4 regions of the Kitasatospora sp. NPDC052896 genome follow, and region 2 is predicted to be linked to each of the others. Evidence: riboswitches for the same ligand, from Rfam matches in the RefSeq annotation. Region 2 holds a riboswitch; each other region holds the start of a gene.
The links. Region 2 has a riboswitch for cobalamin ahead of ACIGXM_RS25740 (CoA-acylating methylmalonate-semialdehyde dehydrogenase). Riboswitches for the same ligand answer to the same signal wherever they lie in the genome.

Region 1 (4,274 bases), on a different contig from region 2:
GACCAACTGCGGCACCCGGATCACCTTCACCAAGGCACCCACCCGTGCCGTGTCCAACGACATCAACACCACCGAGGACATGCTCGCCCTGGGCCTGGAGTCGCACATGGTCGGCGACTTCGGCGTCAACGGCGACGGCCCGGACGGCAAGCCCGTTCCGCAGCAGTACCAGACGGCCTTCCGCACGGTCCCCAGCATCTCCCCGTCCTACTTCACCCTCGAACCGCTGGTCGGCCTCCACCCGGACTTCCTGTTCGCCGGCTGGAACTACGGCCTGCACACCGGGACCGACCTCACCCCCGACGGCCTGGCCAAATTCGGCATCAAGACCCTCGCCCTCACCGAGTCCTGCGCCCACGTCCAGAGCGGAACCGGCTCCGTGAGCATCGACGACACCTACCGCGACCTCACCAACCTCGGCCAGATCTTCGGCACGCAGACCAGAGCCCGGCAGCTGGTCGACTCCATGAAGGCCGAGGTGACCGCGGCGCAGGCCAAGACGACCGGACTGGCCCCGGTCCGGGTCTTCGACTACGACAGCGGCCAGTCCGCACCGTTCACCGCGGGCGGGCTCGCCATGCCCGACGCCCTGATCCGACTGGGCGGCGGCACCAACGTCTTCGCCGGCCTCGAGCAGAGCTGGACCTCGGTCTCCTGGGAACAGGTCGCGGCCGCCGACCCGCAGTGCATCGTCATCAACGACTACGGCACCCCCACCGCCGAGCAGAAGCAGCAGTTCCTGGAGAGCAGCCCGATCACCCGGAACCTGACCGCGGTCAGGAACCACTGCTTCCTGACCCTGAGCTACGACCAGGTCACCCCCGGGCCCCGCAACGCGGAGGCCGTCACCGCCATCGCCCGCTGGCTCCACCCGGACGCCTTCGGCCTGCCCACCGACGGCGCATGAGCACCGGCGCCCCGGACCCCCGCACCCCGCCGACCGTGGACATCGTGCTGTGCCGGGGGTGCTGCTGTGGAAACGCCGCCAAGCGCCCCGACGTCGACCACGAAGCCCAGTTGGCCGCACTCTCCGCGACAGCCGACAGCCTCGCCCACGTCAGACTGCGCACCACGGACTGCCTGGGACCGTGCGAGCAGGCCAACGTCGTCGTGGTCCGCAGCCACGCGCGGCAACCCGACGGCCGGCGGAGCCGGCCCCTGTGGCTCGGCGGGCTGACCTCCGCGGACGACACCGCCGCCCTGTGCGAGTGGCTCCGACAGCCCGCCGCCGAGGCGGACCCGGCCACGCCACAAGCGCTCCCCCCAGGGCTCCAGGCGCTACGGATCCCGGCCCGCGGTCCCGACATCGCGGCTCGCGGCTCGTCGCGTGGGGGCGGCGAGTGACGTCGGACAGTGCGTCGGCGGAGGGCCGGAGTGTGCGCGCCGGCCCTCGTGCCTGGCCCCCATCAGGCCGCCGAAGTCACCCGCCCGGAAGCAGTGCTGACACCTCGCCACCGCGGTGCCCGTGACGATCGGTGTCTCCTCCGGCACCGGCGGGGTCCCATCCGGTGCCGGCCCCGCTCGTAGAGTTTGTCCGGCTCTTGACCTGCGCGAGCTTGAAGATGAACGAACCGCCTCACTAGGCTGGCCAGGTTGCAGCCGCCTGCTGTGACAGCGCGCCAGCAGCGAAGTCCGGTGTGAACCCGGCACTGTCCCGCAACGGTGATGCCCCTCACGGGGACGAGCCCGGTCGCCTGCCGTCGCGCCACGGATTCCCGCCTCGACGGAAGGACGGACCGCCCGGCCCCCGTGGGCCGACTCGGGTGCCGCCCTGCCCGGCGAGCATCCCGAGGAGGATGCCCATGAACACCCCGGCAACCCGGTTCAGATCGATCCGCGACGCGCTCCACCCCTCCGAGTGGGGACGCCTGGGCATGATGGCCCTGGTCATCCTCGCCCTCAACGGCTTCGGCTGGGGAATCTTCGTCCTCACCGTGCTGCCCCACCACTTCCACTACGACGGCCTCGGCGTCGGCATCGGCGTCGCCTTCACCGCCTGGACCCTGGGCGCGCGCCACGCCTTCGACGCCGACCACATCTCCGCCATCGACAACGTCACCCGCAAACTGATGGCCGACAAGAAGCGTCCGCTCGGCACCGGCTTCTTCTTCGCCATCGGCCACTCCACCATCATCTGTGTGGTCGGCATCGGCATCACCATCGCGGCCAAGGCCGTCTTCGGCGCGATGGTCGACCCCAACTCGACCTACGAGACCGTCGGCGGCGTGATCGGCACGGTCACCTCCGCCAGCTTCCTCTACCTCATCGCGCTGCTCAACCTCATCGTGCTGGCCGGCATCGCCAAGGTCTTCCGCTCGATGCGCCAGGGCACCTTCGACGAGGAGGAGCTCGAACGGCAGCTCCAGGCCCGCGGGTTGATGTGGCGCTTCTTCGGCCGCTTCATGCGCTCGATCAACCACACCTGGCAGATGTTCTTCGTCGGCCTGATCTTCGGCATCGGCTTCGACACCGCCACCGAGGTCGTGCTGCTCGCCGCCACCGCCTACGCCGCCACCGCCGGCCTGCCCTTCTACGCCGTCCTCGCGCTGCCCCTGCTCTTCGCCGGCGGCATGACGCTCTTCGACACCCTGGACGGCTGCTTCATGAACTTCGCCTACGGCTGGGCCTTCGCCAACCCGGTCCGCAAGGTGTACTACAACCTCGTCATCACCGGCCTGTCCATCGCCGCCGCCTTCCTGATCGGCACCATCGAGCTGCTCGGCGTCCTCACCTCCGAGCTCCACCTCAGCGGCCCGTTCTGGGACTTCATGGCGAACTTCGACATCAACAAGGCCGGCTTCGCCATCGCCGGACTCTTCGCCCTGACCTGGGTCGTCGCCCTGCTCTACTGGCGCTTCGGCAAGGTCGAGGCCCGCTGGACCACCCCGGCCGCCGCCTCGGCCGTGGAGGCCGAGGAACCGGCGTAACAGCACGTCCGTACGGGCCCGGCACGGGGTTCCACCGGCACACCGGCACACCGGCTCGCCGGCCCGCCCGGCCACGGACCACGGGCCGGCCGAGCTCCGGCGGGTGGGACCAGGCAGAATCCAGGTCATGCAGCACATCCTCATCATCGGCATCGGTGCGGGCGACCCCGACCACCTGACCCTGCAGGCGGTCAAGGCCATCGCCCGCACCGACGTCTTCTTCGTCCTCGACAAGAACGAGCAGCGCCAGGACCTCATCCGGCTGCGCCGGCAACTGCTCGACGAACACGCCCGGCCCGGCCACCAGGTGGTCGAGACCCCGGACGCCGAACGGGACCGCGGCGCGCCGGCCTACGCGGCCGCGGTGGACGACTGGCGCCACCGCCGCGCCGACCTGGTCGACCGGCTGATCGCCGAACACCTGGGTCCCGACCAGACGGGCGCGTTCCTGGTGTGGGGCGACCCGAGCCTGTACGACAGCGTGATCGCGGTGGTGGAGGAGGTCCTGGCCCGCAGGGACGCCCCGGACCTCTTCGAGTACGAGGTGATCCCGGGGATCAGCAGCATCTCGGTCCTGGCCGCCCGGCACCGCACCACCCTCACCCGGGTCGGCCGCCCGTTCCAGGTCACCACCGGCCGACGGCTCGCCGAGGGCTTCCCGGAGGGCGTGGACGACGTGGTGGTCATGCTGGACGGGCAGGCCGCCTTCGCCGAGATCGACCCCGCCGGACTCGACATCCACTACGGCGCCTATCTCGGCACGCCCGACGAGGTGTTGCTCTCCGGTCCGCTCGCCGAGACCGCGCCGCGCGTCCTCAAGGCGCGCAAGGCGGCCCGCGACCGCAAGGGCTGGCTGATGGACACCTACCTGCTGCGCCGCTCGGAGCGCTGACGCACCTCGGCCCGCCGTCCGGACCGGGCGGCGGGCCCCACCCGGCCTCGAACTTCACCACTTCGGCCGGGTCCCCGGAACCATCTGACGGACCGGCTTGAGTTGGGGGCGCGCCTGGCCCGGTGGTGCCCGTCGGTGACCGCCCACCTGACACCTCCGCACGTCCACGGAGATCACTCACGGAACTGCGGCCGGCGCCGGAGCCAAGCGGTCGGCGCGGATTCGAGGAGCACCACCAAGCCTTCCAGCTGTCGCGGAGACGGCTACAACTGGGGCGGCTACGCCGCCACGGGCATGATCTTCCGGCTCCGTACCGGGTCCCATCCCGGGCGGTCGACCACCCCGGATCTCGGTCCGGGGTGGTCGAGGGCGTGGACCGCGACGTGGAACGTGGACGGGGACGATGCCCGCGGCGCGGGCGGGGTACCGGGCTCGGGACTTCTCCACGCGTGGGG
Region 2 (4,274 bases):
CCGCCGGCCGGTCCAACCGGTCTCCTGTCGAGCAGGCCGCGGACGCCGGGAGTACGCGGGACGACGTCCTGAACGTGGAGGTCCAGGGCGTCGAGGGTGAGGTCGTCGCGGATGACAGCCGGGTCACGCAGCCGCTCGCGTCAACGATCGGCTGCGCTGGCCTACATCGCCAGCAGCATCGTGAACATGCCCACGCCCAGTACCAGATGACACGCCTCGGGCCACTGCGGCGACCACAGCACCCCGACTCCGCGGTACCGTCGGGCACCGGACGGGGCCACGGCGAAGTCGAACAGGCGGGTGCAGCTGACGACCACGCAGACACCGAAGAAGACCAGCAGCGCACCGGTGAGCCAGGCGGCACCCACCACAGGTGCCATGCCCGGCATCGCCGGCATGGCACCTGCCGCGTTCGCCATCCGCCCAGCCATGGAGACGGCCATGTAAACCATGGCCAGATGCCCGACCGCGTGCTCCAGATGGTGCCGGCGATGGCCCGCGGAGCGCACGGCGGCGGCCGCCGACCACAGGCCCGCCGGCACGAGAACGGCCACCCACAGGCCTTCGGGCAGGGCCACGCCGGTACCGACCGGGAGGGCCATCACCGCCATGCCCAGCCCCTTGAGTGCCGAGGACGCCTCCAACCGCCTCTCCTCACCGGCCAGTTGGGAGGCCAGGCGCCACCGGACCAGGCAGAGCAGCCCGGTCGCGGTCATCAACGGGACGAAGAGCCATGTCACCAGCTCGGGTTGTCGCATCCGTGTGCTCCCCCTTCCTTCGCACCACCCAGGGTGGAGGGTCGCGAGAGCCCGGAGCACGGGGGCACACTCCGCGCACGGAAGCGCAAGGGGCGTACGAGCAGCGCACGATGAGGCCGAGGAACGCATGCACAACCGCCACCCCGGGGCGGGGGAAAGCCGAGTTGGTTCGCTCTCCGAGGGAGCGTCTGCCGGGACCGCTACCGCCCCTCCCTCCCGGACCACTCCCCCACCCCGCCGCACCACCCGCGCCGCGCTGCTTCGGTCCCGACCGTTCCCGCCGGAAGAGGCGTGGCCCCTGGACTTACTAGGACGTCCAACTATATGGTCGTGACAGGTCCGCGGTGTCAGGGAAGCCGGTGTGAGTCCGGCACGGTCCCGCCACTGTGACCGGGGAGCTCGTCCTCGCAGGAGTCATGGCCACTGGCAGCCAGCCGGGAAGGCCCGAGGGCGGGCGGTGATCCGGGAGTCAGGATACCGGCCGCGGGTGGTTCGTGCTTTCCACGAGGATGGAGACGACACGCATGACTCCAGGGTGCCCGCGGTTCGCCGCCCCAACCCGTGCCGTGCAGAAAGCCCTTCGGGACAACAGGTCCTGACGGGTTCGTTCACCTCCTCCGCCGAGTCGGTCCCGCGCCGCACCACCGTGCGCCGGGCCGCCGGAGGAGGTCTCCATTCCTCCTCTCCCACCCCTGTCGAGAGAAGGAACCGATGGTCCGAGAACTGACCCATTTCATCGCCGGCAAGCGGATCCCCGGTGCCTCCGGGCGCTTCGGCGACGTCTACGACCCCAACACCGGGCGGGTCCAGGCCCGGGTACCGCTCGCGAGCCGCGCCGAGGTGGAGTCCGCGATCGCCGACGCCGAGCAGGCGCAGGTCGGCTGGGCCGCCTGGAACCCGCAGCGCCGGGCCCGGGTGCTGATGCGGTTCCTGCAGCTGGTCGAGCTGGAGAAGGACGAGATCGCCCGGCTGCTCTCCGCCGAGCACGGCAAGACCGTCGCCGACGCCCACGGCGACCTGCAACGTGGGCTGGAGGTGGTGGAGTTCGCCGCCGGGATCCCACACCTGCTGAAGGGCGAGTACAGCGACAACGCCGGCAGCGGCATAGACGTGTACTCGATGCGCCAGCCGCTGGGCGTGGTCGCCGGCATCACCCCGTTCAACTTCCCCGCGATGATCCCGCTCTGGAAGGCGGCACCCGCGCTCGCCTGCGGCAACGCCTTCGTCCTCAAGCCGTCCGAGCGGGACCCCTCGGTGCCGCTGCGGCTGGCCGAGCTCTTCCTGGAGGCGGGGCTCCCGGCCGGGGTGCTCAACGTGGTCAACGGCGACAAGGAGGCCGTCGACACCCTGCTGGAGGATCCGCGGGTGCAGGCGGTCGGGTTCGTCGGCTCCACGCCGATCGCCCAGTACGTCTACGCCACCGCCGCGGCCCACGGGAAACGGGCGCAGTGCTTCGGCGGGGCGAAGAACCACATGATCGTGATGCCGGACGCCGACCTCGATCAGGCCGCGGACGCGCTGATCGGCGCCGGGTACGGCTCGGCCGGCGAGCGCTGCATGGCGATCTCGGTCGCCGTCCCGGTGGGCGAGCAGACCGCCGACGCCCTGGTGGCCAAGCTGACCGAGCGGATCGCGGCCCTGAAGGTCGGCCGTTCGGACGACCCGGCCGCGGACTTCGGCCCGCTGGTCACCCGGCAGGCGCTGGACCGGGTCCGCGAGTACATCGGCCTCGGGGTCCAGGAGGGTGCCGAACTCGTCGTCGACGGCAGGGACTTCCGGCTCGAAGGCCACGAGGACGGCTACTTCCTCGGCGCCTCGCTGTTCGACCGGGTCACCCCGGACATGCGGATCCACCGCGAGGAGATCTTCGGCCCGGTGCTCTCGGTGGTGCGGGCGGCCGACTACGAGGAGGCGCTGCGCCTGCCCAGCGAGCACGAGTTCGGCAACGGGGTGGCCATCTTCACCCGGGACGGCGACACCGCCCGGGACTTCGCCCGCCGGGTGAACACCGGCATGGTCGGGGTGAACGTGCCGATCCCGGTCCCGATCGCCTACCACACCTTCGGCGGCTGGAAGCGCTCCGGTTTCGGCGACCTCAACCAGCACGGCCCGGACTCGATCCGCTTCTACACCCGCACCCGGACCATCACCTCGCGCTGGCCCTCGGGGGTCAAGGAGGGCGCGAGCTTCACCATCCCCACGATGGAGTGAGCAGCGTGCACGACCTGACGAAGGATCAACTCGCCATCGCGGAGACCACCCGGGCCTTCGCCGACGAGTACCTGGCCCCCGACGCGGTGGCCTGGGACCAGGCCAAGCACTTCCCGCTGGACGTCCTGCGCAAGGCGGCCGAGCTGGGCCTGGGCGGCGTCTACGTCCGCGAGGACGTCGGCGGCTCCGAACTCACCCGGCTGGACGGCGTGGTGGCCTTCGAGGCACTGGCCACCGGCTGTCCCTCGATCGCCGCCTACCTCTCCATCCACAACATGGTCGCCTGGATGATCGACCGGTACGGCACCGACGAGCAGCGCGGGCGATGGCTGCCCGGGCTCTGCTCGGCGGCGGACCTCGGCAGCTACTGCCTGACCGAACCGGGCGCCGGATCCGACGCCGCGGCGCTCACCACCCGTGCCGTGCGCGATGGTGACCACTGGGTGCTGGACGGGGTCAAGCAGTTCATCTCCGGTGCGGGCACCTCCCGGGTGTACGTGGTCATGGCCCGCACCGGCGAACCCGGCTCGAAGGGGATCTCCGCCTTCGTGGTGGACCGCGACGACCCGGGCCTGTCCTTCGGGCCGAACGAGCACAAGATGGGCTGGAACGCCCAGCCCACCCGGCAGGTCCTGCTGGACGGTGTCCGGCTGCCCGCCGACCGGCTGCTCGGCGGCGAGGGCAACGGCTTCCGGATCGCCATGGCCGGGCTCAACGGCGGCCGCCTCGGCATCGCCGCGTGCTCGCTCGGCGGCGCGCGGAGCGCCCTGGAGCGCACCACGGCCTACCTGGCCGACCGGGAGGCGTTCGGTGCCCGGCTGCTGCACGCCCCGGCCCTGCAGTTCCGGCTCGCCGACATGGCCACCGAGCTGGAGGCGGCCCGCGCCCTGCTCTGGCGCGCGGCATCCGCCCTGGACCGGGCCGATCCGAACGCCCCGCAGTTGTGCGCGATGGCCAAGCGGCACGCCACCGACACCGGCTTCGCCGTCGCCGACCAGGCACTCCAACTGCACGGCGGCTACGGCTACCTGGCCGAGTACGGCATCGAGAAGATCGTCCGCGACCTGCGGGTGCACCAGATCCTGGAAGGAACCAACGAGATCATGCGCGTCATCGTCGCCCGCGGCCTGATAGGAGCCGCCTGATGACCACCGATGTCCTCATCGAGCGCGCCGGCCACCTCGGACGGATCGTCCTCAACCGGCCGAAGGCGCTCAACGCGCTCACCCATGCGATGGTGCTGCGGATCGCCGAGGCCCTGGATGCCTGGGAGCACGACGACACCGTGGCGACGGTGGTGATCAC
Region 3 (4,274 bases), on a different contig from region 2:
GGGCGCGGCCATGAAGAGGTTGAGCGACTGGCTCTGGTCCAGGTACGGCTGGCGGGCGGCGGCCAGGTCGATCAGCGCGCGCTGGGGCAGCTCCCAGGCCGTCCGGTAGCGCGAACGGACCTCGGCGGGCAGCCAGTTGAGCTCCTGCACCGAACCGTTGGCGTCCCGCAGGGCGTCCCGGGTCTGCTGGTCCCAGACCCCGAGGTCCTTCAACTCCCGTACCAGGTAAGGGTTCACCTGGAGGAACTCGCCGGACAGGGTCTCCCGCTTGAACAGGTTGGAGACCTGCGGCTCGATGCACTCGTAGACGCCCGCGATGGAGGCGATGGTCGCGGTCGGGGCGATCGCCAGCAGCAGCGCGTTGCGCAGGCCGGTGGTGGCGATCCGGGCCCGCAGGGCGGCCCAGCGCTCGGCCCAGCGCGGGGTGGCGCCGGCGAAGTGGTCCAGGTGCAACTGGCCCCGGGCGGCCCGGGTTTCGGCGTACGCGGGGTGCTGCCCGAACTGCTCGGCCAGCTCGCTGGAGCGCTCGTAGGCGGTCAGCATGATCCGCTCGGAGATCAGCGTGGAGAGCTCCTTCGCCTCGGCCGAGTCGAAGTCGATCCGCAGCTGGAAGAAGACGTCCTGCAGGCCCATCACGCCCAGACCGACCGGCCGCCAACGGGAGTTGGAGGTACCGGCCTCGGTGGTCGGGTAGAAGTTGATGTCGATGACCCGGTCCAGGAAGGTGACCGCGGTGCGCACGGTGGCGTCCAGCCGGTCCCAGTCCATCGCGTTCAGCAGGTCACCGGCGGTGGCGCCGGCGGCCACGTGGGCACCCAGGTTGACCGAACCCAGGTTGCAGACCGCGGTCTCCGAGTCGTCGGTGACCTCCAGGATCTCGGTGCAGAGGTTGGAGGAGTGCACCGTCCGGCCGGGCAGCGCGGTCTGGTTGGCGGCGCGGTTGGCCGCGTCCTTGAAGGTCATCCAGCCGTTGCCGGTCTGCGCGAGGGTGCGCATCATCCGGGCGTACAGGGTCTGAGCCGGGATGGTGCGGACCGCCTTGCCGGCGGCCTCGGCCTTCCGGTACGCCTCGTCGAACTCCTCGCCCCACAGGTCGACCAGCTCGGGGACGTCGGCGGGGGAGAAGAGCGACCAGTCGGCGTTGGCGTTCACCCGGCGCATGAACTCGTCCGGGATCCAGTGCGCCAGGTTGAGGTTGTGCGTGCGGCGCGCCTCCTCGCCGGTGTTGTCGCGCAGCTCGAGGAACTCCTCGATGTCGGCGTGCCAGGTCTCCAGGTAGACGCAGGCCGCGCCCTTGCGCCGGCCGCCCTGGTTCACCGCGGCGACCGAGGAGTCCAGGGTGCGCAGGAACGGGACGATGCCGTTGGACTTGCCGTTGGTGCCGCGGATCAGCGAACCGCGCGAGCGGATCCGGGAGTAGGACAGGCCGATGCCGCCGGCGTGCTTGGACAGCCGGGCGATCTGCGCGTAACGCGAGTAGATCGAGTCCAGGTTGTCCAGCGGCGAGTCCAGCAGGTAGCAGGAGGACATCTGCGGGTGCCGGGTGCCGGAGTTGAACAGGGTCGGCGAGGACGGCAGGTAGGAGAGCGTGCTCATCAGCCGGTACAGCTCGGCCACCTCGGTGACCGACTCGGCGCTGTCGCCGACGGCCAGGCCGCAGGCGACCCGGAGCATGAACTGCTGCGGGGTCTCGATCACCTTGCGGGTGATCGGGTGGCGCAGCAGGTAGCGGGACTGCACGGTGCGCAGGCCGAAGTACTCGAAGCGGTCGTCGCCCCGGCGGTCGATCAGCGCGTCGAGCGCGGCGGCGTGCCGGGCCACGAAGTCGGCGGTGGTGTCGCCGATCAGGCCCTCGGTGTGGCCGACGGCGATCGAGGCGGCGAACGAGATCGCGCCCTGGCTGACGGCCTCGTCGGCGATCTCCTCGGCGAGCAGTCGGGCGGCCAGCTTCGAGTACTGCGGGTCCTCGGCGATCATCGACGCGGCGGCCTCCACGGCCAGCCCGCGCAGCTCCGCGAAGTCGGAGCCGGCGTGCCGGCCGCGCAGTGCGGCGGCGGCGACGTGGCCGGGGTCCACCTGGGGGAGGTCGCTGCTCCGGTCCGTCAGCGTCCGGAGGAGCGCGGCGCCGGGCTCCGACCGGTCGAGGGGGTCGGTGCTGGTTCCCTGGGCGGGCAGGGTGGCTGAGGCAGCGGTGGTCAAGGCGCTCTCTCCTGGCGACGGCGACGGACGGTGGGACGAACCGGACCGGGGCAGGGCAGGGGAGCTCGGCGCGGCCACCCGTACCCGGCGGCGCGCTGCGGCGGCATCCCCGGCCCACCCGCGAGGCCCGGACACAAGCTGGACGTGCTTCAAGGCCTCTGCGGGGAAGCCGTGTGGCACACCGTCGGCAGGTACTCGGACTCGCCGGCGCCTCGTGGGGGCGCCCGCTCACCGCTGCGGGGCAGTCCCGGACTCACACCGGGTTCCCCTGCGTCGACAGCGAGAGCGAGCATACATGTAGTGGTGGCTGATGGATGTAACACCCACATGTAGTGTGGCGTGGCGTGGCGGACTGGTGACGGAGGCGGGTTGGTGAGCCACCGCTTCGGACACGGATCGATTACCGGGCCGGGTGGACGGCCCGGTGCGGGCGGGCTGAGGGGGCGTCGGCGGGGATCCCGGCGTGTCAGCTCCCGGGGTGTCATAGGATCGTCGCCCGTGAGTGAAGGGGCGGGGGATTCGGGAGCGGGCTTCGGGTACCCGGGAGAGCCACCCGGCGTGCTGCCGGGCGCGCCGCCCGTCGTGGCCACCGCTCCGGTGGAGTACTGGACCGCGCTGGCCGACCGCTCGGCGGCCGAGGCTCGTCGCCGGGGCCGGCTGCGGGTGCTGCTGGGGGTGCTGGGCGTGCTCGTGGTGCTGGGCGGGGCCGGGGCGGCGGTGCTGCTCGCGAGGTCCCCGACCGCGCCTCGGGCGGCGGCCGTGGTGGCCGCGGGGGCTTCGACGGCGTCGGCGGACCCGACAACCCCGCTCTGGGACGCCGCCACCGACACCGCGCCGCTCTCCGCCGCCGGCCTGTTCCCCGAGCCGACCGTCACGGTGGCCGGCGCCACCTGGACCCGGGCCGCCGAGGTGGCCACCGAGCCGTGCTGGAAGGCCACCACCGGTGGGCTGGGCAACCTGCTCGCGGCCCAGGACTGCCGTCAGGTGATCAGGGCCAGCTACGCCACGGGGGACAGCGTGGTGACCCTGGGAGTCGCCGTCTTCGACCACCGGAGCCAGGCCGACGCCGCGTTCGCCGGCTTCCAGGGGCAGCTCCAGGGCCTGGCCGCGCCGGGCGCGGTGTCGTTCTGCACCGGTCCGGGCTGTGCCGGCACGCACGGCACGCTGGGCCGGTACGGCTATCTCACGGTCGAGGGCACGGTGAAGCCGGGCGGCGCGGCGCAGGACGCCACCGCCACGGCCGCCGCGCCGGCCTTCGACGCGTACCTGCGGACCCGCCTGCTGCAACGCGCGGCGGCGGCGGGCTGACCGGGCGCGCCGGTCAGAAGGCGAGGCTGTAGACCAACAGGTCGACCCCCGGGCGGACGCACCAGTCGCGCTCCGGAGTGCGCCGGAAACCGACCCGCTCGTAGATCCGGTGGGCGGCGGTCATCGCCGGGCGGGTGGAGAACGCCATGCCGGCCAGGCCGAGTTCGCGGCTGCGGGTGACGCAGGCCCGCACCAGGGCCTCGCCGACCCCGCGGCCGCGCGAGGCCGCGGCGGCGGCCAGCATCCGGATCTCGCCCTCCTCGGAGGTGGCGATGTCGGCCCACGGGTTGCCGCCGACCGCGAAGGTCACGCAACCGAGGACGCGCCCGGCCGCCCCGCGCGAGAGATCGGCGGGATCGACGGCCACGTACAGCTCGGCCTCGGCGGACCGCCGGCGGGCATCCCGCAGCAGTTCCACGTACGACCCGTCCGGTTGGGTGTGGCCGTCACCGACGAACGCTTCGACGGTGACCTCGCCGGCCTGTTCGAGGTCGGCTTCGAGGGCGGCGCGGATGACGATGTCCATCAGGTCAGTCTGCCAAGGCGCAGGTCGGAGCCGGCCGGAGGGTTCCCCCTCGGCCGGCCGGCGGCGGGTGGCGCGGTGGCGCGGTGGGCGGCGACGGGGGTGGGCGGCGACGGGGCGGTGGGTGCGCCGGTGCTCGGGGCCGGCTCAGCTCCGGCTGATCCGGAACACCGGAAACCCCGGGGCGATCCGCCGCAGTTCGGCCTCGGGGGCGTCGGCGTCCACCCCCTCGAAGTAGCCGCCG
Region 4 (4,274 bases), on a different contig from region 2:
CCAGACCGCGCCGTCGCGGCAGCCGTCCAGGAAGGCCTCGCCGCCCTCGACGGTCACCACCCCGTGGTGGATCTCGTAGCCCTCGACCCGCTCGCCGAAGGCCTCGCCGACCGGTCGGCCGAGCACCTTCTCCGGCCCGAACTCGACCGTGGTCGGCAGCAGCCCGAGTCCCTCGACCCGGCCCGCCTTCGACTCGATCCCGTCCGATATCCGCCGAGCCAGCATCTGGTAGCCGCCGCAGACCCCGAGCACCGGCCGCCCGGCCGCCGCCCGCTCGCGCAGCGGTGCGGCCAGGCCGCGCTCGCGCAGCCAGGCCAGGTCGGCGACGGTGGCCCGGGTGCCGGGCAGCACCACCAGGTCCGCGTCGGCCAGCTCCTCGGGACGGGTGGCCCAGCGGACCAGCACGCCGGGCTCCTGGGCGAGCGCGTCCAGGTCGGTGAAGTTGGACAGCCGGGGGAAGCGCAGCACGGCGACCCGCAGCACGTCGGCGCCGTACGGGCCCGCGACGTCCGCGCGCTCGACGGCGGTGGACAGGTCGAGCGAGTCCTCGGCGTCCAGCCAGAGACCCGCCAGCATCGGCAGGGTGCCCAGCACCGGACGGCCGGTCAGCTCGTGCAGCATGTCCAGGCCGGGCCCGAGCAGCCGGGCGTCGCCGCGGAACTTGTTCACCAGCCAGCCGGCCACCAGCCGCTGGTCCTCGGCGCAGAGCAGCGCCAGCGTCCCGTACATCGCGGCGAAGACCCCGCCGCGGTCGATGTCGCCGACCACCACGACCGGCAGGTCGGCGGCCCGGGCCAGGCCCATGTTGGCGATGTCGCGGTCGCGCAGGTTGATCTCGGCGGGGGAGCCGGCGCCCTCGCAGATCACCACGTCGAAGCGGCGGCGCAGGTCGGCCAGGCAGTCCAGGGCCTTTTCCAGCAGGAAGGGTTTGCGTTCTCGGTAGTCGAGCGCGCCGACCTCCGCGATCGGGTGGCCGAGCAGGACCACCTGGCTGCGGCCGTCGGCGCCCGGCTTCAGCAGCACCGGGTTCATCGCCGCCTCGGGCTCCACCCGGGCCGCGGCGGCCTGCATCACCTGGGCCCGGCCGATCTCCGCGCCGTCGGCGGTGACCATCGAGTTGAGCGACATGTTCTGCGCCTTGAACGGCGCGACCCTCACCCCCTGCCGGGCCAGCCAGCGGCAGATCCCGGCGGTGACCACGCTCTTGCCCGCGTCCGACGTCGTCCCGGCGACCAGCAGTGCGTTGCTCATCGGCTGCCACCTCCCGTCCTGGCGGCGCGTGCCGCCCTCGCCCGTACCCGGTGCCCCGCGCAGCGGCCGGCCACCGTCACGGCCAGCGCCAACAGGCCCACCCGGCGCGACAGCCGGCAGGCGCGCTCGATGTCGTCCACGGCCACCGGGCGCAACTCCGCCCCCAGCACCGGCCGGTTCTCCACCCTCTCCCCGTACCGCAGCGAGCCGCCGAGCCGGACCCCGAGCGCGCCCGCGAAGGCCGACTCGGCCTGGCCGGCGTTCGGGCTCGGGTGCGCCGAGCCGTCCCGCCGCCAGACCCGCCAGGCGGTCCGCGGGTGCGGCGCGGCGGCCACCGTGAGCAGCGCGGTCAGCCGGGCGCCCGGCCAGCCGGCCAGGTCGTCCAGCCGTGCCGAGGCCCAGCCGAAGCGCCGGTGCCGGGGGGACCGGTGACCCACCATCGCGTCCAGGGTGTTGACCGCGCGGAACGCCAGCAGGCCCGGGCCGCCCGCCAGGGCACCCCAGACCAGCGCGTTGACCACGGCGTCCGCGGTGTTCTCGGCCACCGACTCGACCACCGCGCGGGCCAGCTGCGGCTCGTCCAGGGCGCTCGGGTCGCGCCCGCACAGGTGGGGCAGGCGCTCCCGGGCCGCCGTCAGGTCGCCCGCGCGCAGGGCGGCGCCGATCGTACGGGCCTCGCGGGTGAGCGAGGTGCCGCCGAGCACGGTCCAGGTGGCGGCCGCCGTGGCGGCGCTCGCCGCGATGCCCCGCCGTCCCACCAGCCGTTCCACCGTCACCGCGGCGGCCGTGACACCGCCCACGCAGAGCGCGGTGTACAGCGCCCCCGCGCCGCGGTGGTCGCGCCAGAGGGCGCGCTCCAGCCGGCCGGCGGCCCGGCCGAAGGCGGCCACCGGGTGACCCCGGCGCGGGTCGGCGAACCGCAGGTCGGCCGCGTAACCGGCGACCGCGCCGAGCGCGTAGCCGCCGGCCGCGGTGGCGTACGGGCGTCGGGCGCGGGGAGGTTGACGGAGCGGCACCCCCACGGCGCTCGGTGCCGGCCGGGGAGCAGGCTGCATGCTGTGCGTGTCCTCACTCAGGGTCCGCGCCCTGGCTCGACGTCGCGGGGGCGAGAGTCTCCTGGCTCCCGGGTACGGACGCGCGCCCGGGCCTTCCAACGCCCCTGTGGCGGGACACCGTGACCATCGTTCGAACGCACTCCCCGGTGACAGTGGCGGGACCGCGCCGGATTCGCACCGGCTTCCTCTGCTTGCCTCCGTTTGGCCCAAGGATCCCATCACGGGCCCGTTCCGGGCGTCAACCGGGCCCCCGGAGTGGTTGATCACACCGGACGGAACCGTCGCCACCTCCGAGCAACGGACACTGACGCGGCCTCGGCGCTGGTGATACGTCCAAGGCGCCGCCGGGGGCCGCTCCCCGGCTTCGTGCGTTCGGCGACTGGGGGCGGGCTCGGCCGCGCCCCTACCGTCGTCCCATGCGACGCAGCAGTTCCCCGGCCCCCGCCCCGGTCCCGTTCTCCCGGCAGGCCGCCCGGGCGCACCGCGCCGGGCTCGGGCTGACCCCCGAACAGGTGGCGGAGGCGATGGCCGCGCACGGCGTCCGGCTGCTGCCGGCTCACGTCCTCGGCTGGGAGAGCGGCGAGATCCGGCCCGGCGAGACCGAGCTCATCGCACTCGCCCGGGCGCTCTGGTGCCCGGTGGCACAGCTGATGGGGGTCCGTCCGACCTCGCTGCGCGACTTCCGGCTCGCCCGCGAACTGAGCCGGGACCAGGCCGCCGCCCGGATCGGCGTCGGCGCGCGGACGTACGCCGACGCCGAACTCACCGGACGCTGGACCGGCGACGCCGACGAGACCCGCGCCCTCGCCGAGACCCTCGGTCTGACGCTGCGTGACCTGGTCCGGATCACCGGTGCCGAGGAGGAGCTGGAACAGTGCCTGCGCCAGTGCGTCGCCGGCCGCTGGCAGCCCCAGCTGAAGCCGGTCGCCCGCCTGGTCCCGGCCCCGCGCGAGGCCCTCGCCGGCGTCCTGGCCGCCCTCCAGGCCGAACACCGGGTCCCCTCCCACTGGGGCGGCACCGCCCCGGAGGAGCCCCGGCCCCCCGCCGCCCCCGTCGACCACCGCTTCTGGGCCCTCCTCGCCACCGCCGCCCCCGACCTCCCGGTGTAGCGGAGGCTGCCCGTACGGCGGCGTTGCGGTGGCCGGCGCACGGCTCACGGGATGAACTGGGGAGCGTCACCCACTCACCACCCGGGGAGCGCCATGCGTAGGGGAACCGTCGTCGCCGCTGGCACCGCTGTCGTCGTCGCGGCGGGGGTCGCCGTGCTGCTGCTCGGGCGGCGGGTGTCCGACCTCGCGCTGAAGCCGGGGGCCGGGGGCGAGCCCGCCGCGGCCGGGGAGCCGCCGCTGCGGGTGCGGTCGATCAGCGCCGACGAGGTCACCCTCACCCGGACCACCGAGAGCCTGCGCCGCGGCCGGTACGCGCTGGAGTGGGCCGGCGGCCACGCGGTGGTCGGCCCGGTGCTGCGCGGCGACCAGCGGACCGTGACCCGCCGGCTGGAGTTCACCGCCGGCCGCGGCCCGGCCGACAGCGCGGACGTCGAACTGACCCCGCGGGTGCTGCGCGGTGACCCGGTCTCGTCCTGCGGCCTGGACTCCATGGACGTGGTGGTCGACGGCGAGCTGGGCCCGCTGCCCGCCTGGTACCTGCCGGCCGTCCGCGGCACCTGGGTGATCGCCGTGCACGGACCGCAGGCCGACCGGCGGCAGGCGCTGCCCGTGCTGCCGGTCGTGCACCGGCTGAACCTGCCGGCCCTGGTGATCAGCTACCGCGGCGACCAGGGCGCGCCGCCCCCGCCCGACGGGCTGGGCCACTTCGGCGAGACCGAGTGGCACGACGTCGAGGCCGCCATCCGGTTCGCCAAGCAGGCCGGCGCCGGGCGGATCGTGCTGTACGGCTGGTCGCTGGGGGCTTCGATGGTCCTGCAGACCGCCGCCCGCTCGGACTTCCGCGACGACCTGGCCGGTC

Region 1: it holds a riboswitch for cobalamin, as region 2 does, so the genes downstream of both, ACIGXM_RS34440 (HoxN/HupN/NixA family nickel/cobalt transporter) here and ACIGXM_RS25740 (CoA-acylating methylmalonate-semialdehyde dehydrogenase) in region 2, are expected to answer to the same signal.
Region 3: it holds a riboswitch for cobalamin, as region 2 does, so the genes downstream of both, ACIGXM_RS07035 (ribonucleoside-diphosphate reductase subunit alpha) here and ACIGXM_RS25740 (CoA-acylating methylmalonate-semialdehyde dehydrogenase) in region 2, are expected to answer to the same signal.
Region 4: it holds a riboswitch for cobalamin, as region 2 does, so the genes downstream of both, ACIGXM_RS13765 (cobalamin biosynthesis protein) here and ACIGXM_RS25740 (CoA-acylating methylmalonate-semialdehyde dehydrogenase) in region 2, are expected to answer to the same signal.

Annotation. Positions count from the first base shown of each region.
Region 1 covers NZ_JBITZU010000033.1:24,535-28,808, forward strand. The annotation lists gene ACIGXM_RS34430 (ABC transporter substrate-binding protein) at 1-907, shown strand, start outside; gene ACIGXM_RS34435 ((2Fe-2S) ferredoxin domain-containing protein) at 904-1,344, shown strand; cobalamin riboswitch at 1,580-1,717, shown strand; gene ACIGXM_RS34440 (HoxN/HupN/NixA family nickel/cobalt transporter) at 1,803-2,927, shown strand; gene cobF (precorrin-6A synthase (deacetylating)) at 3,055-3,819, shown strand.
Region 2 covers NZ_JBITZU010000015.1:61,813-66,086, reverse strand. The annotation lists gene ACIGXM_RS25745 (DUF5134 domain-containing protein) at 162-758, opposite strand; cobalamin riboswitch at 1,067-1,259, shown strand; gene ACIGXM_RS25740 (CoA-acylating methylmalonate-semialdehyde dehydrogenase) at 1,470-2,969, shown strand; gene ACIGXM_RS25735 (acyl-CoA dehydrogenase family protein) at 2,966-4,114, shown strand; gene ACIGXM_RS25730 (enoyl-CoA hydratase/isomerase family protein) at 4,114-4,274, shown strand, end outside.
Region 3 covers NZ_JBITZU010000002.1:195,549-199,822, reverse strand. The annotation lists gene ACIGXM_RS07035 (ribonucleoside-diphosphate reductase subunit alpha) at 1-2,175, opposite strand, end outside; cobalamin riboswitch at 2,368-2,509, opposite strand; gene ACIGXM_RS07030 (hypothetical protein) at 2,698-3,507, shown strand; gene ACIGXM_RS07025 (GNAT family N-acetyltransferase) at 3,521-4,033, opposite strand; gene ACIGXM_RS07020 (nitroreductase family deazaflavin-dependent oxidoreductase) at 4,178-4,274, opposite strand, start outside.
Region 4 covers NZ_JBITZU010000005.1:238,049-242,322, forward strand. The annotation lists gene ACIGXM_RS13760 (cobyric acid synthase) at 1-1,251, opposite strand, end outside; gene ACIGXM_RS13765 (cobalamin biosynthesis protein) at 1,248-2,306, opposite strand; cobalamin riboswitch at 2,361-2,495, opposite strand; gene ACIGXM_RS13770 (transcriptional regulator) at 2,723-3,415, shown strand; gene ACIGXM_RS13775 (alpha/beta hydrolase) at 3,509-4,274, shown strand, end outside.